DNA from 4 places in the Streptomyces coeruleofuscus genome. Region 4 is predicted to be linked to each of the others. Evidence: riboswitches for the same ligand, from Rfam matches in the RefSeq annotation. Region 4 holds a riboswitch; each other region holds the start of a gene.
What was found. A riboswitch is a leader RNA that binds a small molecule or an ion and turns the genes downstream of it on or off. The one in region 4 is predicted to bind cobalamin.
Positions count from the first base shown of each region.

Region 1 (7,462 bases), on a different contig from region 4:
CTGGACCACGGCGTGGAGATCCTGATGCCCCCGACGGACCAGGACTACGGCTCGCGGGACTACATGGCCCGGGACCTCGAGGGCAACGTGTGGAGCTTCGGGACGTACGCGCCGGAGATACCGGGCTGACGGCCCACGGCGGGTTCGGCTAGCTGCCTCCGGTGTGCACTTGGAACGCGGCGCGGCGTACGGCCTTGGCCAGGGCCGGGTCAGGGTGGGCCGCGGCGAGGGCGACCAGGACCTGCACGGTCCGGGGGTGTCCCACGGCCCGCACCTCGTCGAGCAGCATCGGGACGGTCGGCTGCACGGCGGACTCCAGGTGGCGCACGAGCAGCGGGGCCTCGCCGTGGTCGGCGACTGCGGCCGCGGTGTCCACCCACAGCCAGGTCGCCTCCTCCCGGGTGAGGACCTCGTGGGCGTCCTCGGGGTCGGTCCCGTCGTGCTCGGCCAGCCACAGCAGCGCGTACGGCCTGAGCGTCGGCTCGTCCAGCACGGCGCGGACGTCCGGCTCGGCGGGGGCGCCGACCACGCGCAGCGCCTCGAAGGCGAGACCGCGCAGCAGGGCGTCCTCGCCACGGGCGGCGGCCAGGAGTTCGGCGACGGCGCTGCCGACGGTCCGGGCGGCGAGCCAGGCCCGGTACTCGGCGCGGGCAGCGTTCGGGCGCAGCTGGGCGCAGCCGCGGAGCATGTCCTCGGCCGCCTGCTCGATGTTCCCGGCGGGGCTCTGCGCGGCGACGCAGATCTGCTCCAGCTTGACCCAGACCGCCCAGCTGCCGAGCGGGGTGAGCGTGGCCTGGCCGTCGCCGTAGGTGAGGGCGCCGACGGAGGCGAGGGCGCGCAGGGCCCAGTCGAGGAGCGGGGCGAGCGGGGCGTCGGTGGGCGCCGGTTCGGCCTGCGGCTCGTAGGGGATCTCGCAGCGCGCGGTGCGCAGTTCGGTGACGCGCTGCTCCAGGAGGTCGAGGAGCTGCTCCACGGGGACGGGGCCGGCGGACAGCTGGAGGAACGAGAGCACCTGCGGCATGGCCGAGACGACCTCGGCGACGGCGGCGGGCTCGTGGTCCCGGGGTTCCGGACAGGCGAGCGACCAGGCGTCGAAGAGGGCGACCCAGCCGCGCAGTACGGCACTGTCGTCGCGGTCCCAGGCGCGCAGCCGCCAGCCGGGGCGGGCGCTGTCGCCGTGCACCTCGACGAGACCGGCGAGACGGGCGGTGTCCCAGTCGGCTCTGACCTGATCCGGGGTCAGACCCAACTCGTGGGCGGCCCGTTCGGCGGTCGCGGCGGAGAGGGTGGCCTTGCCGTCGGCGGTGGCGCTGCCCCGGCCGGGGCCGAGCTCGGTGTCGGCCCAGCGGGCGACGCGGGCCGCGTCGGCAAGACCTGAGCGTGCCATTCTGGCCAGCTCCGCCGGTGCCGGGGTGCCCTCCGGGGGGCGCGGTGCGGGTCGGCGCGAGCGCCGCTGGTTCATCGCTTGGGGGGCGGCGGCCAGGGGTCGCGGGCGGACGAGTCGAAGCCTGGAGTCGCGCGGGATACGGGACGTCACGGGGGCAGTCTTCCGGTTGACGGTCCGAAAACCCAAACGGAATGTCACGGCGGGCGACGGGGATGGCCAACGCACGGGCGCCCGTGAGTGGTCGAGGGCCGCAAACAGGCCAGTGGTACGACGCTAAACGGAATCATCACGACCGGTCGGTAGGGAGCGGGACGGGACGTGGTTGCGAGGGGGCGCAGGGGGCGTGAACGGGGGGTGTGCGAGGGCAGGGGGCACTTGAGATGCGAGGGCAGGGGGCACATGAGCAGGGGTCACATGAGGGGTGTCAGGAAACGCCGCAGCGCCTCCTCGTAGCCCTGCGGGTCGGCGTTCCACATCGCTCCGTGGGGCGCGTTGCCGACGGTGCGGAGGGCGACCATGTCGGGGCGGGCGTCGGCGAGCCGGCGGGAGAACTGCCAGGGGGCCACCGTGTCGCCCGGTCCGTGGAAGAGGAGCGCCGGGATCCGGAGCCCGGCGGAGGGGTCCGTGTTCCCGCCGCGGTCGCCGTACAGGCCGGTGCGGCCCTGTGCGGCGCGGACCGCCAGGGGCAGCAGGGCGCCCGGGGTGCGGCGGGCCGCGGCGAGGGCGCGCAAGGTGGTCTCCCAGCTGAGCACCGGGGAGTCCAGGACGAGCCCGGAGACACGGTCACGCAGTCCCGAGCGGGCGGCGGCGCGCAGGGCCATGGTGGCGCCGGTGGACCAGCCGTGCAGGACGACCTGCCGGGCGCCGTAGCGCACGGCGTAGCGGATCGCCGCGTCGAGGTCGCGCCACTCGGTCTCGCCGAGGTGGTTCAGGCCGTCGGGCGGGCGGGGCGCGCCCAGGTCGCCGCGGTAGGCGAGGGCGAGCACCGGGAAGTGGCTGTTGTGCAGGAACTCCATGACGTTCATGGCGAGTTCCCGGGTGGTGCCGAGGCCGTGCACGGCGATCACCCAGGTGTCCCGGGCGCCGGGTACGAACCACGCGGGCAGGGCGCCGAGTTCGCCCGGGATGTCGATGTCGGCGTGTTCGAGGCCGAGGGCGGAGCTCGGGTTGCCGACGTGGACGTTCGGGGTGAGCCAGGCCTTGTCGCCGGGTTTCAGGGTGCCGTGCGTGACGCTCTCCAGGCGGCGCACGACGGTGTCGGCGGTGTCCGAGGCGCCGGCCAGGACGGGGCCGACGACCGCGTGGGTGCCGTTGCCGGACAGGCCGTAGCGGCCGGGCCGCAGGGCGGCCAGGTCCCGGGTGAGGCTGATCTGCCCCGCGGCGGTGCCGTGCACGGTGAGCCGGGGTTCGGTGGGCAGGGGCCGCCCGGGAGGCGCCTTGAGCGCGGCGCCGCTGGCCAACCGCCCGGCGGCCACGGCGGCCGCGCCGACCCCGATCACGGCGGTGACGGCAGCGGCCGTCGCTCTGGCAGTGCGCACGGCTCCAGTGTCCTGGCGGACCGGGCGAGCGACCAGTGGGAGGAAGCGGCGGGGTGACGGCGACGGAATCGGGGAGGGGCGGTGACACTCGGCCGGGAAGCCCCGCGTACGCCCCGGCGCATAGAGCAGGTACGCGCACCGGGGCATCGGGGGCCGTGCCCGGAGGGTGGGGAGACGCACGCTGTCGTGCGCGCTCGGAAGGTCAGCGGCGCTGGCCGTACCCGCGCAGCTGTTCCTGGACCTCCGCCAGTTGCTCCCCGGACAGCAGGCTCGGGGACAGGCCCGGTACCGATGCGGCGGTCAGCCACAGGCGGCACATCCATTCCAGCTGGGCGGTGCGGTCGTAGGCCTGGTCCAGTGTCGTGCCGTGGGTGACGGTGCCGTGGTTCTGGAGGAGGCAGCCGGAGCGGTCGGCGAGGGCGCGGAGCATGTTCTCGGCCAACTCGTCGGTGCCGTACGTGGCATACGGGGCAACCCGGACGGGTCCGCCGAGCGCGGCGGCCATGTAGTGGATCAGCGGCAGCTCGCTCACGAGCGTCGAGACGGCCGTCGCGTGCACGGCGTGGGTGTGGACGACGGCGCGGGCGCCGGTCGTGCGGTAGACCGCGAGGTGCATGGGCAGCTCGCTGGTCGGGACGAGCGTGCCGAGGACCTGCCGGCCGTCGAGGTCGACGCCGGTCACGTCGTCCGGCTTCAGGCGGTCGTAGGGGACGCCCGACGGCGTGACCAGGACCGTGTCCCCGACGCGCACCGAGACGTTCCCGGAGGTGCCGACGACGAGTCCGTCGGAGACGGTCCGGCGGGCCGTCGCGACGAGTTCCTCCCAGGCGCGCGCCTCCTGGGGGCGCACACCCCTCCCCTGCGGCTCCCTCGCATCCTGTCCGCCGCCCCGGAGGTCCCTCGCGTCCCGCCCGTCATCTCGCTGCTCAGCCATGCGGCGATCCTGCCAGGCAGGCCCTCGACATGCCGAGCCTGCCGGGTGATCAGGATCTCTTCGACGGGTCACTCGATCGACTGAAACAGTTCGCGTGCGGGGCCTAGCCCGTGGGGGCGCGGGGAGCCTGACAGCAGGGCGGAACGTTAACCCTCGATTGCGGACACCCCTGCGCCCCTCCCAGTTCATCTTCCGTTCACTCGGGTTACCTACGTTCGTCCAGCCAATGACCTCGAACGATTGCCTGGGTAAATGGAAAGCTTCTCGCTGATCCTCGCGATTGTGGTGGTAACCGCACTCGCGTTCGATTTCACGAACGGTTTCCACGACACCGCGAACGCCATGGCGACGACCATTTCCACGGGTGCCATGAGGCCCAAGGTCGCCGTCGCCATGTCCGCCGTCCTCAACCTGGTCGGCGCCTTCCTGTCGGTGGAAGTCGCCAACACGATCTCCAAGGGGCTCGTCGACGAGTCCGGCATCCGTCCCGAGGTCATCTTCGCCGCCCTGGTCGGCGCGATCCTCTGGAACCTGCTGACCTGGCTGGTCGGCCTGCCGTCGAGTTCCTCGCACGCCCTGATGGGCGGCCTGATCGGCGCCACGATCGCCTCGGCGGGCGTCGGCGCGGTGCACGGTGACGTCCTGGTCACCAAGGTGCTGATCCCGGCGATCGCCGCCCCGCTGGTCGCGGGCATCGCGGCGCTGCTCGCCACGCGGCTGACGTACTCACTCGGCAAGAAGGCCGACGGCAAGGCCTCCGAGAAGGGCTACCGCGCCGGCCAGATCGCCTCCGCGGGCCTGGTCTCCCTGGCCCACGGCACCAACGACGCCCAGAAGACGATGGGTGTCATCACCCTCGCCCTGGTCGCCGGCGGCGCCGTCGCCCCCGACTCCGACCCGCCCATGTGGGTCATCCTGTCGGCGGGTATCGCCATCGCGCTCGGCACGTACCTCGGCGGCTGGCGCATCATCCGCACCATGGGCAAGGGCCTGACCGACCTCCGGCCGCAGCAGGGCTTCGCCGCCCAGACCAGCGCGGCCACGGTCATCCTGGCCTCCTCGCACCTCGGCTTCTCGCTCTCCACGACCCACTCCGTGTCGGGCTCCGTGATGGGCGCGGGCCTCGGCCGCAAGGGCGGCGTCGTCCGCTGGTCGACGGCGACGCGGATGTTCGTCGCGTGGGGTCTGACGCTGCCGGCGGCGGCCCTGGTGGCCGCGCTCGCCGAGTACGTCACGGGCTTCGGCAGCTGGGGTACCGCGGTGGTGGCCGTCTTCCTCGTCGCCTCCAGCGCGGCGATCTGGAAGATCTCGCGGCGTGAGGTCGTCGACCACACCAACGTCAACGACACCGACGAGGCGGAGCCGGCCGGTGTGGTGACCACGGCGATGGCCGCGGTGACGCCGCCGCCGGCCGGCACGGCGACGGAGGACCCGGTGCCGTCGTTCCCGGCCCAGGCCGCCGCCGAGCGGACGCCCTCGACGACCACCACCGTCTGACCCCGCCGACCGGTAACAAGGAAGAGTCTCCGATATGAAGATCGACTGGGCGGCCCTCGGCTCCGTCTTCGGTGTCAGCCTCGTGGTCACCGTGGCCCTGGTGGCCCTGTTCACCCTCGGCATCACCGGCCTGTCCCGCCGCGAACGGGCGGTGGCCCAGGGCGGATCCGCGGGCCTCGCGGTCACCGGCGCGTACGCGTGCTTCGCCGCGTGCGCGGCGGCTGTGGGATACGGGATCTATCTGATCGTGGCCTGACGGCCTGTCCGCACGAGGTTCCCGCCGGGCGGGACAGGACTTCGGTCCTGTCCCGCCCGGTCGTCGTGTGGCAGGGGGCGGTGTGGGCTTCTCCACAGTCTCCCCTCGCAGGTCAACGGCAAGTTGACGGCTGTTCCCGGCCGTGGTGGACTGCCGGGGCCAGTAACGGCGGCAGGAGAGGAAGCCGGTGGAAGTCCGGCGCGGTCCCGCCACTGTCACCGGGGTAGCGATCCCCGGGAGCCAGGAACTCTCACCGCCGGTCTAGTCGAACCAGGGCGTGGACACCCTGAGTGAGGACATATCGCCATGCGCGGCTGCCGATCGAGGTTCAGCACCCCACCCCTGCCCGCTCCTGTGACCGGCTGAGCCCATGGGTGCCGGTCGCGTCTTCGCGTACGGCGCCGCCGCCGGTCTGATCGGTGACCTGCTGCTCGGCGATCCTCGCCGGGGGCATCCGGTCGCCGTGTTCGGGCGGGCCGCGGGCGCCGTGGAACGGGTGTTGTGGCGGGACCACCGGGGGTGGGGCGCGCTGCACACCGTGGTGTGCGCCGGAGGAGCCGTCGCGCTCGGGGGCGTCGCCGCGCGTGCCGCGCGTGACTCCGCCGTCGCCTCCGTCGCGCTGACCGGCGCCGCCACCTGGGCCGTGGTCGGGGGGACTTCGCTCGCACGGGAGGCGCGGGCCATCGGGCGTGCCCTGGAGGCGGGGGACGTCGACGGGGCCCGGGCGCGGCTGCCGCACCTGTGCGGGCGGGATCCGCAGGCGCTCGACGCCGACGGGATCGCCCGGGCCGTGGTCGAGTCCGTCGCCGAGAACACCTCCGACGCGGTCGTGGGGGCGCTCGTGTGGGGGGCCGCCGGCGGTGTGCCGGGGCTCCTCGGCTTCCGGGCCGTCAACACCCTCGACGCCATGGTCGGGCACAAGTCGGCCCGGTACCGGCGCTACGGGTGGGCCTCCGCGCGGCTGGACGATCTCGCGGGCTGGCCGGGGGCCCGGCTGACCGCCGTGCTCGCGACCCTGGCCGGGGACGACCCACGGGGAGCCGTACGAGCCTGGCGGGCCGATGCCGGCAAGCATCCGAGCCCCAACGCCGGGCCCGTCGAAGCCTCGTTCGCGGGGGCGCTCGGGGTGCGGCTGGGCGGCACCTTGTCGTACGGCGGGCGCGTCGAGCACCGGCCCGTGCTCAACGGGGCGGGGCGCGGTGTCGGCACCCGGGACATCGAACGGGCCGTACGGCTGTCCAGGCGTGTCGGCTGGCTCGCGCTCGGCGTCTGTGTCGCCGCGCGCCACATCGTGAAAGGGCGTACGTCATGACGGGCGGTGGGCTTCTCGTCGCCGGTACCACCTCCGACGCGGGCAAGAGCGTCGTGACCGCCGGGATCTGCCGGTGGCTGGTGCGGCAGGGCGTCAAGGTCGCGCCGTTCAAGGCGCAGAACATGTCCCTCAACTCCTTCGTGACGAAGGAAGGCGCCGAGATCGGGCGGGCGCAGGCCATGCAGGCGCAGGCCTGCCGCGTCGAGCCGACCGCGCTGATGAACCCGGTGCTGCTCAAGCCCGGTGGCGAGCGGAGCAGTCAGGTCGTGCTGCTGGGCAAGCCGGTCGGGGAGCTCAGCGCACGCGGGTACCACGGCGGACGGCAGCAGAAGCTGCTCGGGACCGTGCTGGACTGCCTGGAGCAGTTGCGGGGCACGTATGACGCGGTGATCTGTGAGGGGGCGGGCAGTCCCGCCGAGATCAATCTGCGGCGGACCGACATCGTCAACATGGGGATCGCCCGCAACGCCGGGCTCCCCGTGCTCGTCGTCGGCGACATCGACCGGGGCGGTGTCTTCGCCTCGTTCTTCGGGACCGT
Region 1 covers NZ_BAAASE010000007.1:422,007-429,468, reverse strand. Annotated here, with positions in the region: gene ABFX81_RS28240 (VOC family protein) at 1-129, shown strand, start outside; gene ABFX81_RS28235 (hypothetical protein) at 149-1,537, opposite strand; gene ABFX81_RS28230 (alpha/beta hydrolase) at 1,798-2,925, opposite strand; gene ABFX81_RS28225 (class II aldolase/adducin family protein) at 3,128-3,859, opposite strand; gene ABFX81_RS28220 (inorganic phosphate transporter) at 4,112-5,356, shown strand; gene ABFX81_RS28215 (hypothetical protein) at 5,391-5,612, shown strand; cobalamin riboswitch at 5,742-5,881, shown strand; gene ABFX81_RS28210 (cobalamin biosynthesis protein) at 5,983-6,924, shown strand; gene ABFX81_RS28205 (cobyric acid synthase) at 6,921-7,462, shown strand, end outside.
Region 1: it holds a riboswitch for cobalamin, as region 4 does, so the genes downstream of both, ABFX81_RS28210 (cobalamin biosynthesis protein) here and ABFX81_RS23015 (ABC transporter substrate-binding protein) in region 4, are expected to answer to the same signal.

Region 2 (7,462 bases), on a different contig from region 4:
GACTTGCCCTGGCCGTAGACGATGTAGCGGTCGGACTCGTCCTTGGTCTTGTCGCCGTGCATGTAGTCGTCGACGACGTTCTTGAACTCCTTCAGGCCCTTTAGGGACTCGGGCGAGGAGAGGGAGGCCTTCCACTGGCCGCCCGACTCGGTGGCGATGGCGCCGCCGGCGTCGTAGACGAAGGACATGGCCGCGTACCAGTCGCGGGTCGGCTGGTACCAGGCGCTGAACTTGTCGCCCTGCTTCTTCTGGATCTTGTTCAGGGCGGCGGTGAGCTCCTTGTACGTCTTCGGGGGCGTCTTCACCCCGACCGAGGCCGCCACGTCCTTGCGCCAGTTGGCGACCCGGCCGCCGGCGTAGTACGGGACGCCGTAGGTCTTGCCGTCGTAGGTCACCGAGGCCTTGAGGCCGTCCAGCCAGGCGTCCGAGCCGTCGAACTCGGCGGGGTCGAGGGGGGCGAAGGCGCCCTTGACCATGTAGCCGAGCATCTCGGTGTTGCCCATCTCGACCACGTCGGGGACCTTGTCGGTGGCGAGGACGGCGTCGAGCTTGGCGTTCTTGTCGGGCCAGCCGTAGTACTCGTGGTTGATCTTGAGACCGGGGTGCTTCTTCTTCACCGCCGCGTCGGCCGCCTTCACCAGCTCCGGCCAGTTGTTCTGGGCGTCGACGGTGAGCCAGACGGTCAGCTCCTTGGCGTCCGCGCCCTTGTCCGGACCCCCGCTGCCGCCCTCGCCCCCGCACGCCGCGATGGAGACCACCATGCCCGCGATACCGATCGCGGATATCAGCTTGCGCTTCACGCCACCCTCCTCAGGGATGCCACCGACCCCCCTGCTCCCCGAACGTGGGGCCAGGACCCTGGACCAATGGTGTAGACCAGTAGGGGGAGCTTGGACCAGACCTGTAGGCCTGTCAAGGGTCCGGAATGAGCTCTGACCAGCCGTTATGCGACCTACATATGCAGGAACCTTTAAGTAAGAACCCGGCGAAAACCCAGCCGGGCACGGCATACTCCAGGTAGACCACTTGGAGTTGTGGACTAGACCAAAAGCAGCGCCGACGGTATACAAGTGGGATCGTGTCGGCAGAGGAGCCGGGAAGGCGGAGCATGAGCACCGACATCAGCAGTGCGGAGAACGAGAGCGGGGCACCCGTCCGTACCGCACGCGTGCCCAAGTACTACCGCCTGAAGAAGCACCTGCTCGACATGACCGAGACCCAGGCGCCCGGCACGCCGGTCCCGCCCGAGCGCACACTGGCGGCGGAGTTCGACACCTCGCGCACGACCGTGCGCCAGGCGCTCCAGGAGCTGGTCGTCGAGGGCCGGCTGGAGCGCATCCAGGGCAAGGGCACTTTCGTCGCCAAACCGAAGGTCTCGCAGGCGCTGCAACTGACCTCCTACACCGAGGACATGCGCGCCCAGGGCCTCGAACCCACCTCGCAGCTCCTGGACATCGGCTACATCACCGCCGACGACCGCCTCGCCGGGCTGCTCGACATCACGGCCGGCGGGCGGGTGCTGCGCATCGAGCGGCTGCGCATGGCAAACGGCGAGCCGATGGCCATCGAGACCACCCACCTGAGCGCGAAGCGCTTCCCGGCCCTGCGCCGGTCCCTGGTGAAGTACACGTCCCTCTACACCGCGCTCGCGGAGGTCTACGACGTCCATCTCGCGGAGGCCGAGGAGACCATCGAGACCTCGCTGGCCACCCCGCGCGAGGCCGGCCTGCTCGGCACGGACGTCGGCCTGCCGATGCTGATGCTCTCCCGTCACTCACTGGACCGGGACGGACAGCCGGTGGAGTGGGTGCGGTCGGTGTACCGCGGAGACCGGTACAAGTTCGTGGCGCGTCTGAAGCGGCCTCAGGAGTAAGGCGCTCGGGGTGGTGCGACCGCTGCTGAGCTCGGTTTCTTTTGGGTACCGCATTGCGGACGAGGGGTTCCGTTCCCGCCGCACCCTGACCTAGATTGCCTGCGCATTGCACAGGTGATCACTGAGGGGACGGAGCCGCCTGATGTCGCAAGCCCCAGAAGCCGGCAGAGGGGCGACGGTGACGCCGATGCGCGTCGTCATCGCTCTCTGCCTGATAGCGCCCTTCGTGGCCATGTTGTGGGTCGGCTCGTACGCCAAGACCGACCCGGCCTTCATCGGGATCCCGTTCTTCTACTGGTACCAGATGGCATGGGTCCTGATCTCCACCGTGCTGACGATGATCGCCTACACGTTGTGGCAGCGTGACCAGCGCGCCCGTTCTGCCGCGAAGGGCGGTGCGTCGGAGTGAAGGACGGCGTGAACGGCGTCGCACTCGCCGTCTTCATCTTCTTCTTCCTGCTCGTCACGGTCATGGGCTTCCTCGCCGCGCGCTGGCGCAAGGCCGAGAACGAGCACAGCCTCGACGAATGGGGCCTGGGCGGCCGGTCGTTCGGCACCTGGGTCACCTGGTTCCTGCTCGGCGGCGACCTGTACACGGCGTACACCTTCGTCGCCGTCCCCGCGGCGATCTACGCGGCGGGAGCGGCCGGCTTCTTCGCCGTGCCGTACACCATCCTGGTGTACCCGCTGATCTTCACGTTCCTCCCCCGCCTGTGGTCGGTCTCGCACAAGCACGGGTACGTGACGACGTCCGACTTCGTGCGCGGCCGATTCGGCTCCAAGGGCCTCTCGCTGGCCGTGGCCCTCACCGGCATCCTCGCGACGATGCCGTACATCGCGCTCCAACTGGTCGGCATCCAGGCCGTGCTGGACGTGATGGGCGTCGGCGGCGGCGAGAACACCAACTGGTTCATCAAGGACCTGCCGCTGCTGATCGCCTTCGGTGTGCTGGCGGCGTACACGTACTCCTCGGGTCTGCGGGCGCCGGCGCTGATCGCGTTCGTGAAGGACACCCTGATCTACATCGTCATCGCGGTGGCGATCATCTACATCCCGATCAAGCTGGGCGGCTTCGACGAGATCTTCGCCAAGGCCGGCGAGGCGTACGGTCAGACCAACCCGGCGACGGGCGCGCCGCGCGGTGCGCTGGTGCCGCCGGAGGCGGGGCAGTGGACGTACGCCACGCTGGCGCTGGGCTCCGCGCTCGCGCTCTTCATGTATCCGCACTCGATCACGGCGACGCTGTCCTCGAAGAGCCGTGAGGTGATCCGCCGCAACACCACGATCCTGCCGCTGTACTCGCTGATGCTGGGCCTGCTCGCGCTGCTCGGCTTCATGGCGATCGCGGCCGGGATCAAGGTGCAGAACGGTCAGCTGGCGATCCCGCAGCTGTTCGAGACCATGTTCCCGGACTGGTTCGCGGGCGTGGCCTTCGCGGCGATCGGCATCGGCGCCCTGGTCCCGGCGGCCATCATGTCCATCGCGGCCGCGAACCTCTTCACCCGCAACATCTACAAGGACTTCATCAAGCCCGACGCCACGCCCGCCCAGGAGACCAAGGTCTCCAAGCTGGTCTCCCTGCTGGTGAAGGTGGGCGCGCTGGCCTTCGTCCTCACCATGGACAAGACGGTCGCCATCAACTTCCAGCTCCTCGGCGGCATCTGGATCCTCCAGACCTTCCCGGCCCTGGTCGGCGGCCTGTTCACCCGCTGGTTCCACCGCTGGGCGCTGCTCGCGGGCTGGGCGGTCGGCATGGTCTACGGCACGGTCGCGGCGTACGGCGTCGCCTCCCCGACCCAGAAGCACTTCGGCGGCTCGTCGAAGGAGATCCCGGGCATCGGCGAGATCGGCTACATCGGCCTCACGGCGTTCGTCCTGAACGTCGTCGTCACCGTCGTCCTGACCTTCGTCCTCAAGGCGCTGAAGGCCCCCGAGGGCATCGACGAGACCAAGCCGGAGGACTACACGGCGGACGCGGGCGACCCCGGCGTCCAGGTGGAGCTTCCGCCTGCCACGGCAGGGACCAGTCACTGAGCGACCAGGACCAGCCACCGTACAACCCGCAGCGGGCCGCCGTGAGAAGGACCACGACGGCCCGCTGTCGTGCGCACGCACCGTGGACACAGCGATCCGGGTCACTCTCCTCACCTACGAGTTGACGCTGCGAAACCATCGCGACACTACATCTAGGGGTGCTTTCTCCACCCGGCACAAGATGTATGCTCATGCTCGCTGTCGCCGCAGGGGAATCCGGTGCGAATCCGGAACTGTCCCGCAACGGTGTACTTGTGCGTGTTCGCGCACAGGCTTCAGTCCGAGGACCTGCCGACAGCGCACCCGGCCGTCCGGCCGGTGTGCCTGACGTCCGGGCCTCGTGGAATGGGCCGGTGGACGCGACGCCGCGTGCGCTCGCGTGCTGCCCCCTGCCCTGCGAGGCCCCCGTGCCGAGCGAGGGAGAGCCCCACGTGACCATCGCGCCAGCCGATCCGGTCTCAGCCGCCGAAGAAGAGCAAGACGGTCCTGGTGCCGCGCTGCTGCGGACCCTGACCGAGCTGACCGCCGACCTCCCCGACGCAGACCCCGGCCGGGTCGCCGCCGCCGCGCTGCGCGGCCGGTCCGCGCGGGCCGACGAGTCGGAGTTGCGCGAGCTGGCGACGGAGGCGGCCGCCGGCCTCATCTCCGAGGACCCCGCCTACTCCCGGCTGGCCGCGCGCCTGCTGACGATCGGGATCCGCGCCGAGGCCGCCTCACAGGGCGTCACCTGCTTCACCGAGTCCGTCGCGGTGGGGCACCGGGAGGGCCTCATCGCCGACCGGACCGCCGAGTTCGTGCGCGTCCACGCCGCCCGCCTCGACGCCCTGGTCGACACGGCCGCCGACGACCGCTTCGGCTACTTCGGCCTGCGCACGCTGCACAGCCGCTATCTGCTCCGGCACCCGATCACCCGCAAGGTGATCGAGACGCCCCAGCACTTCATGCTGCGCGTCGCCGCCGGTCTCGCCGAGGACGACACCCGCCGCTCCGCCGACGAAGTCGCCGCGCTCTATGGGCTGATGAGCCGGCTCGACTACCTCCCCTCCTCCCCCACCCTCTTCAACTCCGGCACGCGGCACCCCCAGATGTCGTCCTGCTACCTGCTCGACTCCCCCAAGGACGAGCTGGACTCGATCTACGACCGGTACCACCAGGTGGCGCGGCTGTCGAAGCACGCCGGCGGCATCGGCATCGCGTACTCCCGCATCCGTGCGCGCGGTTCGCTGATCCGCGGCACCAACGGCCACTCCAACGGCATCGTGCCGTTCCTGAAGACCCTCGACGCCTCGGTCGCCGCCGTGAACCAGGGCGGCCGCCGCAAGGGCGCCGCCGCGGTCTACCTGGAGACCTGGCACTCCGACATCGAGGAGTTCCTGGAGCTGCGCGACAACACCGGCGAGGACGCCCGCCGTACGCACAACCTGAACCTCGCGCACTGGGTGCCCGACGAGTTCATGCGGCGCGTGAACGCCGACGCGCAGTGGTCGCTGTTCTCCCCCTCGGACGTGCCCGAGCTGGTCGACCTGTGGGGCGAGGAGTTCGACGCCGCGTACCGGGCGGCCGAGGCGAAGGGTCTCGCGAAGAAGACCCTTCCGGCCCGGGAGCTGTACGGCCGCATGATGCGCACCCTCGCGCAGACCGGCAACGGCTGGATGACCTTCAAGGACGCCGCCAACCGCACCGCCAACCAGACCGCCGAGCCGGGCCACGTCGTCCACTCCTCCAACCTCTGCACGGAGATCCTGGAGGTCACCAGCGACGGGGAGACGGCGGTCTGCAACCTGGGGTCGGTCAACCTCGGCGCGCTCGTCGACCAGGCCGGCGGGGACATCGACTGGGAGCGGCTGGACGAGACCGTCCGCACCGCCGTGACGTTCCTCGACCGGGTCGTGGACATCAACTTCTACCCGACCGAGCAGGCGGGCCGTTCCAACGCCAGGTGGCGTCCCGTCGGCCTCGGAGTCATGGGCCTCCAGGACGTCTTCTTCAAGCTGCGCCTGCCCTTCGACTCGCCCGAGGCCAAGGCACTCTCCACCCGCATCGCCGAGCGGATCATGCTCGCCGCCTACGAGGCCTCTGCCGAACTCGCCGAACGCAACGGCCCGTTGCCGGCCTGGGAGAAGACCCGTACGGCCGAGGGCGTGCTCCACCCCGACCACTACGACGTGGAACCGACCTGGCCGGAGCGCTGGGCCGCCCTGCGCGAGCGCATCGCCGCGACCGGCCTGCGCAACTCGCTGCTCCTCGCCATCGCGCCGACGGCCACGATCGCCTCGATCGCCGGCGTGTACGAGTGCATCGAGCCGCAGGTGTCCAACCTGTTCAAGCGCGAGACGCTGTCCGGTGAGTTCCTCCAGGTCAACTCCTACCTGGTGCAGGAGCTGAAGCGGCTCGGCGTGTGGGACGCCCGCAGCCGCGAGGCCCTGCGCGAGGCCAACGGCTCGGTGCAGGACTTCGCCTGGATCCCCGAGGACGTGCGCGCCCTCTACCGCACGGCGTGGGAGATCCCGCAGCGCGGCCTGATCGACATGGCGGCGGCCAGGACCCCGTACCTGGACCAGTCTCAGTCCCTGAACCTCTTCCTGGAGACGCCGACCATCGGCAAGCTCTCCTCGATGTACGCCTACGCCTGGAAGTCCGGGCTGAAGACGACGTACTACCTGCGCTCGCGCCCGGCGACCCGCATCGCCCGCGCCGCCCAGGCCGCTGTCCCCGCGCAGGCCACCCCGGACCCCGAAGCGGTCGCCTGCTCCCTGGAAAACCCCGAGTCCTGCGAGGCCTGCCAGTAATGACCACCCAGAACCTTCTCGACCCCGGCTTCGAACTGACTCTCCGCCCCATGCGCTACCCGGACTTCTACGAGCGCTACCGGGACGCCATCAAGAACACCTGGACCGTGGAGGAGGTCGACCTCCACTCGGACGTCGCCGACCTCGCCAAGCTCTCCCCCGCGGAGCAGCACCTGATCAGCCGGCTGGTCGCCTTCTTCGCCACGGGCGACTCGATCGTCGCGAACAACCTGGTGCTGACGCTGTACAAGCACATCAACTCCCCCGAGGCCCGGCTGTACCTGAGCCGCCAGCTCTTCGAGGAGGCCGTCCACGTCCAGTTCTATCTGACGCTCCTGGACACCTACCTCCCCGACCACGACGACCGGGCGGCGGCCTTCGCGGCCGTCGAGAACATCCCCTCCATCCGCGAGAAGGCCGAGTTCTGCTTCAAGTGGATGGCTGCATTTGATGGAACAGAAGAGGTCGACCAGCTCGACCGGCTGGAGACGCAGGCCGACCGCCGCCGTTTCCTGCTGAACCTGATCTGCTTCGCCGCGTGCATCGAGGGCCTGTTCTTCTACGGTGCCTTCGCGTACGTGTACTGGTTCCGCAGCCGGGGCCTGCTGCACGGTCTGGCCACCGGCACCAACTGGGTGTTCCGCGACGAGACGATGCACATGTCGTTCGCCTTCGACGTGGTCGACACCGTCCGCAAGGAGGAGCCGGAGCTGTTCGACGACCAGCTCCAGCAGCAGGTGACGGACATGCTCCGCGAGGCCGTCGA
Region 2 covers NZ_BAAASE010000004.1:680,267-687,728, reverse strand. Annotated here, with positions in the region: gene ABFX81_RS18475 (extracellular solute-binding protein) at 1-800, opposite strand, end outside; gene ABFX81_RS18470 (GntR family transcriptional regulator) at 1,109-1,873, shown strand; gene ABFX81_RS18465 (DUF3311 domain-containing protein) at 2,016-2,282, shown strand; gene mctP (monocarboxylate uptake permease MctP) at 2,279-3,907, shown strand; cobalamin riboswitch at 4,093-4,217, shown strand; gene ABFX81_RS18455 (ribonucleoside-diphosphate reductase subunit alpha) at 4,339-6,696, shown strand; gene ABFX81_RS18450 (ribonucleotide-diphosphate reductase subunit beta) at 6,696-7,462, shown strand, end outside.
Region 2: it holds a riboswitch for cobalamin, as region 4 does, so the genes downstream of both, ABFX81_RS18455 (ribonucleoside-diphosphate reductase subunit alpha) here and ABFX81_RS23015 (ABC transporter substrate-binding protein) in region 4, are expected to answer to the same signal.

Region 3 (7,462 bases), on a different contig from region 4:
CGTAGGAGAGCAGATGGGTGGGCCGGTCGGCCAGGGCGGTGATGTCCAGGGCGGCGAGCGCCTCCGCCACCCGCGCCCGTACCTCCGTGTCGTCCAGACCGAGGTTCAGCGGCCCGAACGACACGTCCTGCTCGACGGACGCCGCGAAGAGCTGGTCGTCGGGGTCCTGCACCACCAGCTGGACGGTCGTCCGCAGCCGGGTCAGGCCCTTGCGGTCGTACGTCACCGCCTGCCCGTCGACCGTCAACCGGCCCGCGTGTGGCCGCAGTCCGCCGCTGAGGAGCCGCATCAGCGTGGTCTTGCCGCTGCCGTTGCGGCCGAGCAGCGCGAGCGCGCGCCCCTCGCGGATCTCGAAGTCGAGGCCGCTGAGCACGGCCGGGCCGTCCTCGTAGGCGAAGGACGCGCCCCGCAGGGCGACGAGGGCGGGCTCGCTCATGTCAGCGGCCTTTCCAGTACGGAGGTGAGGACGGCCAGCGTCGCGAGGAGCACGCAACTGGCGGCCGTGAAGCGGACGGAGACGCGGGCCTCGGGCACCAGGACGCGCAGGGTGCCGTCGTAGCCGCGCCCGGCGAGACCGTCCTGGAGACGGACCGCCCGGTCGAAGGCCCGGACGAACGCGGTGGCGCCGAGGCCGCCCAGCGAACGCCAGGCGGCGGCCCGCGTGGTGTGCCCGAGCCGGGCGGCCTGCGCGTCACGGACCCGGCGCACGGAGTCCAGCAGCAGGAAGCTCATGCGGTACGTCACGAGCGCTACGTCGACGACCGCCGCGGGCACCCCGGCCCGGACGAGACGCGGCAGCAGGTCGGACATGGGTGTCGTGAACGCGAACAACAGCACCCCAAGGGAGGCCGCCGAGGTGCGCAGCAGCAACTCCCCGGCCCGGAGCGGCCCGTCGCCCGCCAGGGACACGAAACCCTCCGGCCCGCCGACCTGCACGAGCAGCGTCAACGCTCCGGTCACGCAGAAACCCAACGGCACCCGGTAGGCCCGCCACAGCCTCCGCCAGGGCACGCCCGCCGGACCCACCAGCACCACCAGGGCGGTCAGCAGCACCAGAGCCGCGCCCGGCCAGGGCGGCAGCGAGATGGCCAGGAGGGTCAGCCCCAGCCCGAGCACGGCCTTGTCCACGGGATGGCGGCGGCGCCAGCGGCTGCTGTGCGCCGCCGCGTCGATCGGCAGCACGGGGCTCAGGCCCTTTCGGCCGTGGACTTCTCGGCGGCACCGGCCGCCGGGCTCTCGGAGTCCCGCTCCCGCGCCCGCCGCTCACCCTGCCGCCGGCCCCGGCGCAGGCCGAAGTAGTAGGCGAGGACACCGGCGCCGAGGGCCGCCTGGAGGGAGAACAGCGCCGACTCGATCTCACCGGACGGCGGTTCGTACAGGGGCGAGAACCAGGGCTCGTAGTCCGGCTCGATCTCGGTGATCGCCGTCTCGGCCTCGCCGTCGGAACCCGTGAAGGGCTCCTCCTTGTGGTCGCCGAGACCGAGCGCGAGCGGCAGCACGGCGAGCGCGACCACGACGAGCAGCAGCAGAAGGTTGATCTTCGTGTTCCTGCTCATCGGGCCACCGCCTCGGTCTCGCCGCGGGCCTGCTTGCCGGCGACGAGCACACCCAGCCGGGTCAGTTCGCCCTTGCTGGACTGCACCAGCAGCCGCATCACGAGGACCGTCAGCAGCCCCTCGCTCACCGCGAGCGGGATCTGGGTGACGGCGAAGATGGAGCCGAACTTGCCGAGCGCGCCCAGGAACCCGCTGCCCGGGTCGGGGAACGCGAGCGCCAGCTGCACGCTGGTGACGCAGTAGGTGGACAGGTCGGCGACGAACGCCGCGAAGAACACGGCGACCATCAGCGGCACGCCGTAGCGCCGCAGCAGCCGGTACACCGCGTATCCCGCCCAGGGCCCGACGATCGCCATGGAGAAGACGTTGGCGCCGAGCGTGGTCAGACCGCCGTGCGCGAGCAGCAGTGCCTGGAAGAGCAGGGTGATCGTGCCCAGCACCGCCATGACGGGCGGCCGGAACAGGATGGCTCCCAGGCCCGTACCGGTGGGGTGGGAGCAGCTGCCGGTGACGGACGGCAGTTTCAGGGCGGACAGGACGAACGTGAAGGCGCCGGAGGCGCCGAGGAGCAGGGTGCTCTCGGGGTGCTCGCGCACCTCACGGGTGAGCGACCGGACTCCGTGGACGACGAACGGCGCAGACGCGACACCCCAGGCGGCCGCGTGCGCCGGAGGCAGGAAACCCTCGGCAATGTGCATGGCTCAGCAGACCCTCTCCAGCACCTCGTGGATGGTTGACGCGCCTTGGCCGGTCTCCTGGCTCACGGGTCCCACCGCCCGTACTCCGCCTTCCCGGGTCCGTGAGGACCCAGTGGCTGCCCGCGAGGGCCGGAGCCGGACTTCCCGATCACAGTGGCGAGGGCCGCACCGGCATCACACCGGATTTCCCGTTCACCAAGGCGTGGTGACAGTAATGCCGAGATAAGGGCCATGACAAGCCAGCCGAGGGGGCGCGCGAGGGGGCGCGTGAAGGGGCGACCGCTCGCACACCGGCGCAGGAGGGCTCAGTCGTCGCCCTCGTCGTCATCGTCCTCCCCGTTCTCCCAGGACCCCGGAGGCTGTTCCTGGTTGGGCTTGTCCGCCTTCTCCGGCGGGTCGCTGCTCGCCTCCGGCGTCGGGCTCGCGGGGGCGGGCGTCGGTTCGGCGGGGGCCCGGGTATCGGGTGCCGCGGGGGAGGGGGTGACATCGGCCACTGTGCCGGCGGTGGGAGTCGTGGCGGTCGCGGGCGCGGACGCGAGGGGGTCGGCGGAGTCGGGGGACGAGGAGGCGGCCGGGCTGCTCGCGGACGGGGACGCGTCGGGTTCCGTGCCCTGCGTCGCGGTCTTGTCGGGCGAGAACCACATCATGCCGGCGAGCATCGCGGCGAGGAACAGCGCCGCCGCGGCCACCGTCGCGGCCAGTCTCCGGTGGTTGCCGAGGCCGTTGCGGGGTGCGGAGCGACGTGAACGCCCGCCCGGTGCCGTGCGAGAACCCGTGGGCAGCGCGTACGTGGCCGGGGCGCCGGTGTCGCCCGCCGCGTACGGTCCCGGCCCGGACGAGGGCGCAGGGGACGCCGCGTACGGTCCCGGCCCGGAGGACGGCACCGGGGACGCCGCCTCCGGCAGCGGCTCGGGCCGCCCCTGCCAGGCGCCGCCGGCGAACCACTCGGCGGCCTGCTGCGCCGTGGGCCGGTCATCGGGCTGCTTGGCGAGCAGGGCGAGGAGGTAGCTCTCGAAGGCCGGAGGCAGACCGGTGACACCGAGCTCGCGGGGCGGTACGGGGGCGTTGTCGAGATGCTGGTGGAGGAGTGCGACGGCGGTGTCGGCCTGGAACGGCGGGCGGCCGCTGAGGAGCTGGTAGAGCACGCACCCCAGGGAGTACATGTCGGAGGCGGGACCCGCCGGTTGGCCCAGGGCGCGTTCGGGCGCGAGGTAGAGGCCGGTGCCGACGATCTGACCGGTGGCGGTGAGCGCGGCGCCCGGGTCGTCGAGGAAGCGCGCGATGCCGAAGTCGCCGATCTTCAGCGTGCCGCCCGCGTCCAGCAGGAGGTTGGCGGGTTTGACGTCCCGGTGCACGATGCCCTGCTGGTGCGCGGCGGCGAGGCCGGCGGCGGCCTGCGCGGCGAGTCCCGCCACCCGCTCGGCCGGGAGCGCGCCGGAGACGGACAGCACCCGGGCGAGGCTGTCGCCCTCGACCAGCTCCATCACCAGGTACAGCCGGTTGTCGTACTCGCCGAAGTCCAGGACCCCGACCACGTTGGGGTGATTGAGACGCCCGGCCGTCTGGGCCTCCAGGCGGAACCGGGACGCCGCCGTGGCGTCGGTGTCCTGAGGCAGCAGCAGCTTGACGGCCACCGCTCTGGCGAGCGTCTCGTCGTACGCACGCCAGACCTCTCCCATTCCGCCGCGCCCGATCTCAACGTCCAGCCGGTAGCGGCCCGCTAGCAGCACTCGTCCTCGTCCTCTGCTCATGGGAAGGTCCTCGCCGCAGGCCGTAACTCCCCGCGTCGGAGCGGAGGTTGGTGGGGGGTACCGCAGCCGACCCAGGATACTGGCGCCGCGTGACCACCGTTCCCCGCCGCGGTGGCGTGGGACGGCACGGTCCCGGAAACCGGGGAGCGGAGGAGCCGCCCGCCGGGGTGATCGTGCGGCGCGCGTGGTTGCCGGGCTTCTTCCCCGTGCCTTCGGGCGCGGGCCGGACCGTCGCTGTCCCTTCCCCGCGCCTCCCCGCGCCTCCGCGCGCCGTCAGGCCGTCGCGCCCGCCCCCCGCGCCCGCTCCTTGCGGCGCGGCAGCAGTGTCACCGCCAGGGCGGGTACGGCCGCGAGGACCAGCCAGGGCACGGCGGCCGGGAGGCCGGTGTCGAGCAGGGAGCCGGTGGCCGCGCTGCCGACGAGGACGATCAGGCCGGAGACGGACGAGAGCGCACCCATGTAGAGACCGATCCGGCCCTCCTCGGCGAGGTCGGGCACCCAGGCGCGGGCGGCGGGCACGACCAGCATCTGCCCCACGGTGAGCAGCACGACGAAACCCGCGGCCGGCAGCAGCCCGGCGGCACCCGTCCAGCCCGCGGGACGCGCCGCGGCCACCACCGCGAAACCGGACGCGATCAGCAGCAGCCCGGCGGTCATGGAGCGGCGCAGGTCGAGCCGGTCGCCCGCCCAGCGAGTCAGGGGCAGCTGAGCGAACACCACCAGGACCGAGGACAGGGCGAACAGCCAGGACAGCGGCGCCTGGGAGCCCGTCGCGCGCTGCACCTCGTCCGGAAGGGCCAGATACAGCTGGTTGTAGGCCAGCAGGTACGTGCCGTACGCACAGCACAGCGCCAGGAAGCGGCGGTTGCGCAGCAGCAGGCGCGCTCCGCCCCGCTGCCGGACGCGGACCCTGCCGGGGATGTGCTGCGGCATCAGCCACAGGTGCCCGGCGAGGACGAGCACGAACACCGCGGCACCGGCGAGGCATGCGGTGCGGAAGTCGACGGCGAGCAGCAGCGCGCCGAGCAGCGGTCCGACGAAGGCCCCGGCCTGGCCCGCCACGCTGAACAGGGCCAGGAGACGGGTGCGTGAGCCGTGCCCTTCCTCCTCCCAGACCACCGCCTGGCGGGCCACCTCGGACTCCACGGCGGGGGAGAACAGGGCGGCGGCGAAGCCGATCACCAGCACGGCGCCGATCACGGTCCAGCTCGCCTCCGCGAACCCGAGCCACGCGAACCCGGCGATCCGCAGTACGCAGCCCGCCAGCACGACCGGGCGTACGCCGTAGCGGTCGACGAGCGAGCCGCCGACCACGAACAGGCCCTGCTGGCTGAAGGTACGCAGGCCGAGGACGAAGCCGACCAGCCAGCCCGCCATGCCTATCGCGGTGCCGAGGTGCTCGGCGAGGAACGGAAGGACGGCGAAGAAGCCGATGTTGAAGGCGAGCTGGGTCACGATCAGCAGCCGCAGCAGCGGGGACAGGTCCTGCCAGAGCCGCCAGGTGCTCTCGCGCGGGGCCTTGGGCGTCCCGTCGCCGGAGGTCTCGCTCTTGGGCGCGCGGACGGCCCGGCGGGTCAGGGCGCGGGATATGAGGCCGGTCATCGTTCTTTCCTCGTCGGGGTGGGCACAGGAGTCATGAGGGCGTCGGGACGGTTCGGCCGGCGCCGTGGGGCGGGGACGAACCGGTCGCCGGGCGGTCCCGCCTGGCTGCCGGCCCGCCGACGCCGCCGGGGCAGCCGTACGCCGCCGGCGGCCGTCACCGCGAGCGCCCCCAGCAGGGCGAGTACGGCCGCCGGGAAGAGGACGGCCCACGGGGCGCGCTCGGCGTACGGCTGGTTCTCGGCGAGCAGCAGGCCCCACTCGGGGGACGGAGGCTGCGCGCCGAGGCCGAGGAAACCGAGCGCGGCGAGGCTCAGCGCGACGCCGGGCAGCCGGAGCAGGGCGTGCCGGGTCACCGGCGGCAGTACGGCGGGCAGCAGTTCGTGCCGGAGCAGGTGCCAGCGCCCGGCGCCGAGCGCGCGGGTGGCGGCCAGGTGCGTGGTCGCGCGCTCCTGACGCAGCAGGGAGGACGTGTGGGCGGCCAGCGGGGACCAGGCCACGACCCCGACGGCGAGGGCGGGCGCCCAGGGGCCACTGCCCGTGACGCCGGTGACGAGGAGCCCGGCCAGGACGGGCGGTACGGCACTGACGGTGTCGACCAGCGGCCCGGACAGCCGCGGCAGCAGCCCCAGCAGCAGCCCGACCGCCAGGGCGGCGGCACTCACCGCGAGCGCCGTGCCGAGGGTGTTCAGCGCGCCGTGGGCGACACGGGCGAGGACGTCCCGGCCCAGCGCGTCCGTCCCGAACGGGTGCCCCGGGGAGGGGGCTTGCAGCCGGGCCAGGGGGTCGAGGGCGAGCGCGTCGCGCGGCAGGCCGAGGCCGATGACCGCGGCGAGCAGCGCCCCGTACAGCAGGGGCAGGGCACGGGGCGGGGGCGGGGCGGGGCGGTGCAGGGAGTGCAGGGCGCCGTCGCGCAGCGCCGGCCCGATCAGCTGCCGGGCCGTCAGCCGGGCGAGGACACCGGCGGTGGCCGCGAGCAGGACCAGGGCGAGCGTGCCGGTCTGAAGGACCGGAAGGTCCTGGGCGAGGGCGGCGTGCAGGGTGAGCCGGCCCAGGCCCGGGATGTCGAAGATCTGCTCGACGGCGACCGATCCGCCGGTCAGACCGACCACGAACAGGCCCAGGTTGGGCAGCAGCCCGGGCACAGAGCGGCGCACCGCCTGCCGCGCCACGGACTTCGGCGGGACACCGCGGGCCGCGGCAGCCAGGGCCCACGGCTCGGCGAACGCGCCGGGCAGCAGGTCGTCCAGCATCCGCCCGAGGACCGCGCCGGCGGGCAGGCCGAGGGCCAGCGAGGGCAGCACCATCCACTGCGGCCCGTACCAGCCCAGGGCCGGCAGCCAGCCCAGCTGCACGCCGATCACCGAGGCGAGCACCGAGGCGACGAGGAACTCGGGCAGCGAGGCCAGCACGGCGGTCGCCGTGCCGCCGGCACCGCGCGTGCCGAGCCGGCCCCGCGAGCCGAGCCGGAGCGTGCGGGCGCACACGGCCGTCGCCGTGACCGCGGCGACGACGAGGGCACCGGACATCAGCAGCAACGAGGCACCGAGCGCCTGCGTGACGGAGGGCAGCACCTGGGCGCCGGACACCCACGACGTGCCGGCGTCCCCGTGCGGCAGCCCGCCCAACCAGCGGCCGAGCAGGACCGACGGGCCGTCGTCCAGCCCGAGTTCGTCGCGGATGGCGCGCAGCGTCTCGGGGGTCGGATCACGGTCCGCCGAGCGGGCCTTGAGCACGGTCAGCGCCGGGTCGGTGCGCGACAGCCACGGCAGCAGGCCGATCGCGCCCACCAGGCCGGCCGTGAGCGCGACCCGCCACAGCAGCTTCGGGCCGCCGCCGCGCGCGAGAACGCGCAGGG
Region 3 covers NZ_BAAASE010000001.1:1,448,164-1,455,625, forward strand. Annotated here, with positions in the region: gene ABFX81_RS06320 (ATP-binding cassette domain-containing protein) at 1-436, opposite strand, end outside; gene cbiQ (cobalt ECF transporter T component CbiQ) at 433-1,182, opposite strand; gene ABFX81_RS06330 (energy-coupling factor ABC transporter substrate-binding protein) at 1,188-1,556, opposite strand; gene ABFX81_RS06335 (energy-coupling factor ABC transporter permease) at 1,553-2,254, opposite strand; cobalamin riboswitch at 2,285-2,469, opposite strand; gene ABFX81_RS06340 (serine/threonine-protein kinase) at 2,560-4,005, opposite strand; gene ABFX81_RS06345 (MDR family MFS transporter) at 4,279-5,607, opposite strand; gene ABFX81_RS06350 (ABC transporter permease subunit) at 5,604-7,462, opposite strand, start outside.
Region 3: it holds a riboswitch for cobalamin, as region 4 does, so the genes downstream of both, ABFX81_RS06335 (energy-coupling factor ABC transporter permease) here and ABFX81_RS23015 (ABC transporter substrate-binding protein) in region 4, are expected to answer to the same signal.

Region 4 (7,462 bases):
CCACGCTCAGCCAGCCGAGCCCCAGCAGGGTGGCCAGTCCGGCCCAAGGGCCGCTGAGGCCGGGGTAGTCGAGCTTGGACCAGCCGTGCGCGAAGGCGGTCAGCGGCAGGGCGGCGATGAAGACGATCTGGAGCAGGACGTAGATCGCGGCTCCGATGGCGACCGAGCCGAGCGTCGCGCGGGGCAGGTCACGGGCCGGGTCGCGGCTCTCGCCCGCGAGCTGGATCGCCTGCTCGAAGCCCAGCAGGGCGAAGATGATGCCGCTGGAACTCACGGCGCTCAGCACGCCGTGGGCGCCGAACGGCGCGAAGCCGTGCTCGGTGAAGTTGCCCGGGTGGAAGTTTCCGGCCGCGATGATGAAGATCGCGGCCAGCGGCACGGCCACCTTCCACCAGGTGGCGGCGCTGTTGGTGTGCGCCAGGATCCGCACGCCGAGGAAGTTGACGACGACGAACACGGCCATGAGGACCACGGCGACGACGAACCCGCTCGTCGTCAGCGTCCCGTCCCCGGCGTGCTGGAAGCCCTGCGCCCAGTGCCAGTGCCCGGCGTAGCCGATCATGGCCTCGACCTCGATCGGGGCCACGGTCGCCGCCTGGAGCCAGGAGAACCAGCCGAAGGACATGCCGGCGAGACCGCCGAACGCGTAGTGCGGATAGCGCGCCGTGCCGCCCGCGACCGGGAACATGCCGCCGAGTTCCGCGTGCACCAGTGCCAGCAGCACGATCGCGACCGCGCCGATCAGCCAGGACAGGATCGCCGCGGGGCCGGCCGCCACGACTGCCTTCTCGGCACCGTACAACCAGCCGGAGCCGATGATGGAGCCGACCGACGCCCACATGAGGCCGATCAGTCCTACGTCCCGGCGGAGGCCGTCTCTTACCATGAATTCAGGGGCCTCTCATAAATGAACTCGAGGAGTTCGGCGAGCAAGAGGCCTCAGATTAGGAATCGAATATCCAGCGGTAGAAGACGAGTTGTGCAGCCTTGACCGGGCGCGGGTGTTTCCTGGAAATCGCTTCAGGAATTCTGTACGCGGCGATGAGGAAGTCGTGGGATCTCGATCGCCGGGCAGCGGTCCATCACCATCTCCAGTCCCGCGGCGCGGGTCCGGTCGTACGCCGCCTCGTCGATGACGCCGAGCTGGAACCAGACCGCCTTCGCGCCCTTGGCGACCGCCTCGTCCGCGACCGCTCCGGCGAGATCGCTGTTCACGAACACGTCCACGACGTCCACGTCGAAGGGGATGTCCGCCAGACTGGCGTACCCCTGCTCGCCGTGCACCGTCTCCGCCTTCGGATGCACGGGCACGACGCGCTTGCCGTAGCGCTGGAGCACGGCGGCGACGCCGTACGCCGCGCGCTGCTCGTTCGACGACAGGCCCACCACGGCCCAGGTGTCGCCGAGCTCGGTGAGGATCCTGCGGACCGTTGCCTCGTCGCCGTACACCGGCGGCCTCCTCGAAAGTCACGGAAGAACTGCTGTCGAACTGCTGCCTCTACAACGGCGCGGGGTGCGCGGTGATTCCCCGGCGCCCTCCGTGATAGCTTGCCGGGGCCAGTCGAACCCATGTACGTGGGTCAGGGAATCCGGTGCGAATCCGGAACTGACGCGCAGCGGTGAGGGGGACGGGCGGGGCCTCGGCCACTGGACGGCGTGTGTGACGTCCGGGAAGGCGCCCCGTACCGGACGAACCCGAGTCCGAAGACCTGCTGGCGGCCCTCGCGGCGGTCCGCGGCGGGGGAGCACCGTACGACCGGGCTCCGCGATCGAGCCCTCGACGACTGAGGACTGGTTCCCGTGCCCCTCGCCCGACCCGCTCGTGCCGCCGTCCTGCTCGCGGCCGGCTCCCTGCTCCTGGCCGGCTGCGGCGACTCCAAGGCCACCGCCACGAAGGCCGCCGTCACCCTCGGCAACTGCGGCCACGAGGTGCGCGTCGAGGCCGCGCCGCAGCACGCCGTCTCCCTCAACCAGGGCACCACCGAGATCCTGCTCTCCCTCGGCCTCGCCGACCGCCTCGCGGGCACGGCCACCTGGACCGACCCCGTGATGAAGGGGCTGGCGAAGGCCAACGCGAAGGTGCCGCGCATCTCCGACAACAACCCGTCCTTCGAGCGGGTCCTGGACGCCGACCCCGACTTCGTCGCCGCCTCCTTCGTCTCCACCCTCGGCAAGGGCGGCGTCGCCACCCGCGAGCAGTTCGAGAAGCTCGGCGTGCCCACGTACGTCTCCCCGTCGGACTGCGCCGGCAAGGACAACTCCGGGGGCGGCGACGGCGCGCGCGCCAAGGCGCTGGGCATCGACACCGTCTACGGCGAAGTACGCGACCTGGCCACCGTGTTCGGCGTGCAGGATCGGGGCGACGAGCTCGTGGCCTCCCTCCAGCGGCGCATGGCCAAGGCCACGCGGGGCGTCGACGCCTCCGACGTCACCCTCCTGTACTGGTTCGCCAACTCCGAGTCGCCCTACATGGCGGGCTGTTGCGGAGCGCCCGGCATCATCACGCGGGCCCTCGGCGCGAAGAACGTCTTCGACGACACGCACGAGGAGTGGCCGCAGATCAACTGGGAGACGGTCGCCGAACGCGACCCCGACGTCCTGGTCATCGGCGACCTCACCCGCAAGTCGCAGACCGCCGAGTCGGCCGCGAAGAAGATCGCCTTCCTGGAGTCCAACCCGGCCACCAGGAACATGGACGCGGTCAAGCACAGGCGGTACGTGCTGCTCAGCGGGCAGGCCATGAACCCGACCATCCGCACGGTCGAGGGAGTGGAGAAGGTCGCCGCCGGACTGCGCGAGTTCGGGCTCGTGAAGTGACGGTCCGCGGACCCGCGCTCGGTGTCGCGGGCGCCTTGCTGCTGGTGGTCTCCCTGGCCCTGGCGATCACCGTCGGCCCGGCCGACATCCGGGTCGCGGACGTCTGGTCCGTCGTCGCGGCCCACCTGGGTCTCGGCAGCTCGGACCTGACGCCGATCCGCGACGGGATCGTCTGGCAGCTGCGACTGCCGCGCACCCTGCTCGCGGCCGTGTGCGGGGCCGGACTGGCCGTGTGCGGGGCGGTGATGCAGTCGCTGCTGCGCAATCCGCTCGCCGACCCGTTCGTGCTCGGGGTTTCCTCCGGCGCCTCCACCGGCGCTGTCCTGGTCGTCGTCCTGGGCGTGGGCGGCGGTGCCGTCTCGGTGTCCGCGGGCGCGTTCCTCGGCGCCCTGGTCTCCTTCGCGCTGGTGCTGCTGCTCAGCCACACCCTCGGCGGCACCACCGACCGGGTCGTCCTCGCGGGCGTCGCCGCCATGCAGCTCTTCTCCGCGCTCACCTCCTTCATCGTGATGACCGCCGCCGACGCCGAGACGACCCGGGGCGTGCTGTTCTGGCTCCTCGGCTCGCTCGGCGGCGCGGGCTGGACCGATGTGTGGCTGTGCCTGGCCGTCCTGGCCGTGACGCTGGTGGTGTGCCTGTCCTTCGCCCGTACCCTCGACGCCTTCTCCTTCGGGCAGGACGCGGCGGCCGCCCTCGGGGTGTCGGTGGCCCGCACCCGCCTGGTGCTGCTGTGCGTCACGGCCCTGCTCACGGCCGCGCTGGTCAGTTCGGCCGGGGCGATCGGCTTCGTCGGGCTGGTCCTGCCGCACGCCGCGCGGGCCCTGGCCGGTCCCGGTCACGTCCGGCTGCTTCCGGTCACCGCACTCGCCGGTGCGGTGTTCCTGGTGTGGGTGGACACGCTCGCCCGTACGGTCCTGGATCCGCAGGAGGTGCCGGTGGGAGTCGTGACGTCGCTGATCGGGGTGCCGGCGTTCGTGGCGGTGCTGTACCGGACACGGAGGGGGCGGTGAGCGGGGAGGCGGCGGTGAGCGGTGCCGGGCTGCGGGCCGAGCGGGTCGGCCGCCGGGCCGGCGGCCGCCTCGTCCTCGACGGGGTCGTCCTCGCGCCGGAGACCGGCTCCACCGTCGGCGTCCTCGGCCCCAACGGCTCCGGCAAGTCCACGCTGCTGCGGCTGCTGGCCGGGTTGCTCACACCGACCGCCGGAGTCGTCACCCTCGACGGCACTCCACTGGGCGACCTGCCCCGGCGTACGGTCGCCCGCCGCCTCGCCGTGGTCGAGCAGCAGGCCGACACACAGGTCGAATTGACGGTCGCCGACGTCGTACGGCTGGGCCGCGTGCCGCACCGCCGGGCCTGGACGCCGGCGTCGCCGGACGACGAGCGCGCGGTGCGCGGCGCCCTGGAGCGCACCGGCCTCGCCGACCGCGCCGACCAGCCCTGGCACACCCTCTCGGGCGGCGAACGCCAACGGGTGCAGATCGCCCGCGCGCTCGCCCAGGAACCCCGCGAACTCCTCCTGGACGAGCCGACGAACCACCTCGACATCCACCACCAGCTCGACCTGCTCGCCCTGGTCACCGGCCTGCCGGTCACCACCGTCGTCGCCCTGCACGACCTCAACCTCGCGGCGATGTACTGCGACCAGGTCGTCGTCCTGAGCGCGGGGCGGGTCGTGGCGGGTGGCGCTCCGGGTGATGTCCTGACGGAGGACCTCATCGCCGAGGTGTACGGGGTGCGGGCCGCCGTCAGCTGTGAAGGCCCCGAGCGGCGGCCCCATGTGCGGTTCCTGGGGACGCTGGGCTGAGCGGGCCGTGGGCATTCGCGCCACGGGGCCTGACCGACCGGTGTCTCGTTGATGGACGGTCTCCGCCCTGTGACATGGTCCGTCCGGCACGCCATTGGTGGGGTGTTCCCGCCACGATGGCCGGAAAAGGCCGCACGTGCCTGCGAGTGTCCGCCCACCCGGCCTACGCTCGCCTCGTGCTGCGCATCATCGACGCCCGTACCGGCGAGCCGGTCCACGCCGCTCCGGCCCGCCGGGGCCTGACCCGTGTCGAGGTGCACGCGCCCGGCTCCGACGCGACGAATCTGCGGGTGCTGCTCGTGGCGGACCTGCTCGTGCGGGCGCTGGAGATCGGCGGCACACCCGTCTGGGCCCTGCTGACCGGCGGGAGCCGGCAGGCGGAGCTGCGCGCGGACGCCGCGGCCCTCGGCATCCGCCCCTTCGAGGACAGCCCCGACGTCAGCGCCGGACTGGGCGAGGCCCAGGTCGTCCATGTCGCCGCCGAGGGCGGGACGGCCCCCGAGGGGGTGCGGATCGCTGTCGCGCCTGTGGAGGAGACGGTGCCGGGCACGTCGGGCGGGGAGCGGCGGGACGCCGGGACGGCGGACGACGTTTCGGCGGAGCCGGGCCCGCCGGTCGGCGGGGCCGCCGAGTCGGGTGGGCCGAGCGGCCGGCCGGCGGAGCCGGGGGTACCGGTCGGTGAGGCGGTGGGCTCGGATCGGCCGAGCGGGCAAGCGGCGGAGCCGGGTCTGCGAGGTGGTGGGCCGGTGGGCTCGGGCCTGCCGGTCGGTGCGGCCGCGGAACCGGGCCCGCCGGCCGACAGGTCCTCGGAGCCGAGCCCACCGAGCGGCCGGCCGGCGGAGGAGGATCCGCGGGCCGACCAGGCATCGGCGTCGGATCCGTCGAACGGCCGGCCGATGGCATCCGGCACGCTGGGCGGTGCCGACCCCACCGTCCTGCGCCTCGCGCTGCTCACCCGGCACCACCACGCCCCCGTCCGGCTGGAGGAGGCCGCCCTGGAGGAGGCCGGCGCCACCCTCGCCCGCTGGCGCGGCGCGGTCGCCCGCTGGGCCCGAAGTCCCTCGCGCCCCGTCCCCGACGAGGTGCGCGGGCGGTTGCGCGAGGCCTGGGAGGACGATCTGGACGTGCCCCGGGTGCTCGACGAACTGCGGCGGGTGGAGAACGAGCCGGAGCTGCCGGACGGGGCCCGTTTCGAGACATACGCCTACGCCGACCGGCTGCTCGGCCTCGAACTCACCCGCGACCTGGGAGCCCCGTCATGATCGAGCGCACCGGAGCGGGCCCGCCGCGCCGACTGGTCGTGCTGCGGCACGCCAAGTCCGCCTGGCCCCTGGACGTCGCCGACCACGAGCGCCCGCTCGCCCCGCGCGGCCGCCGGGACGCCCCCGCGGCCGGGCAGGCCCTGGCCGAGGCCGACTGCCTGCCGGACCTCGCGCTGTGCTCCACCGCCGTACGCGCCCGCCGGACCTGGGAGCTGGCCGCAGCCGAGTGGGACACGCCCCCGCCGGTCCGGTACGACCGGCGCCTGTACGCCGCGAGCCCCGCCGGTCTGCTGACCGTCGTGCACGAGGTGTCGGCCGAGGTGGAGACGCTGCTGCTGATCGGGCACAACCCTGGCCTGGAGGAACTGGTTCTCGCGCTCGCCGGTGACGGCCTCGACGACAGCCTGGAGCGGGTCCGGACGAAGTTCCCGACGTCGGCCATCGCTGTACTGTCCTGGTACGGCACGACCTGGCGGGCCCTCACGCCCGGCACCGCGCTGCTCACCTCCCTGACCGTGCCCCGGGGCGCGAAGAAGTAGCCCCGGGCCCGCGCATAGGGTGGCCGGATGCAGGACGAATACCGCACGGTCGCCCGTGCCGGCGTGCACGAGACCGAGGTCAACCGCTCCCGCTTCCTGTGCGCCCTCGCCCCGGCGGCCACCGAGCAGGAGGCGCAGGACTTCATCGCCACGGTCCGCAAGGAGCACGCCGACGCGTCCCACAACTGCTGGGCCTACGTCATCGGCGCCGACGCCTCCGTCCAGAAGGCGAGCGACGACGGCGAACCCGGCGGCACCGCCGGTGTCCCCATGCTCCAAATGCTGCTGCGCCGCGACATGCGGTACGTCGTCGCCGTCGTCACCCGCTACTTCGGCGGGGTCAAGCTCGGCGCGGGCGGGCTCATCCGGGCGTACGGCGGAGCGGTCGGCGAGGCCCTGGACACCCTCGGCACGCGCACCCGCCGCCGGTACCGGCTGGCCACGGTCACCGTCGACCACCAGCGGGCCGGGAAGCTCGAGAACGACCTGCGTACCGGCGGGCGCGAGGTGCGGGACGTGCGCTACGGGGAGGCGGTCACGATCGACATCGCGCTGCCGGACGCCGACGTGGAAGCCTTCCGGGCGTGGCTCGCCGACGCGACCGCCGGAACGGCCGGCTTCGAACCGGGCGGGGAGGCGTACGGCGACGCCTGACACGCGGTCAGCCCCCTGTGCGGCGGCCGGGAGCCGGCCCGTCGGGCGTCACGGGCGGTGGAGTGGGACGGCGGACCGCGGCGCGCCACCGAGGCCGTCGCGTAGTCGTACGCGCTCCGCCCCTCGGCCGGACCGGCGAAGGGGCGGAGCTGCGAAGGGACGGAGCGGCGGGCGCCGGACCGGCCGCCGCGGAGAGTGGCTACCGGCCGGTGTCGGTGGCGGCGGGCTCCTCCAGGTGGCCGGTGGCGTCGATGGTGCCTTGGCCGACCTCGGCCCGCGCATCCCCCGCCGCTTCCGCGCTCCCGGGAACGCGGCCCAGCCGGACGGCGAGCAGTGCCGTGCCGACGGCGAGTGCCGCGAGGACGTAGGCGGTGACGTCGAAGGCC
Region 4 covers NZ_BAAASE010000005.1:788,130-795,591, reverse strand. Annotated here, with positions in the region: gene ABFX81_RS23025 (amino acid permease) at 1-886, opposite strand, end outside; gene ABFX81_RS23020 (CoA-binding protein) at 1,021-1,449, opposite strand; cobalamin riboswitch at 1,557-1,717, shown strand; gene ABFX81_RS23015 (ABC transporter substrate-binding protein) at 1,801-2,817, shown strand; gene ABFX81_RS23010 (iron chelate uptake ABC transporter family permease subunit) at 2,814-3,827, shown strand; gene ABFX81_RS23005 (ABC transporter ATP-binding protein) at 3,842-4,621, shown strand; partial or broken gene ABFX81_RS23000 (hypothetical protein) at 4,798-5,172, shown strand; partial or broken gene ABFX81_RS22995 (hypothetical protein) at 5,542-5,883, shown strand; gene ABFX81_RS22990 (histidine phosphatase family protein) at 5,880-6,422, shown strand; gene ABFX81_RS22985 (YigZ family protein) at 6,450-7,076, shown strand; gene ABFX81_RS22980 (MFS transporter) at 7,276-7,462, opposite strand, start outside.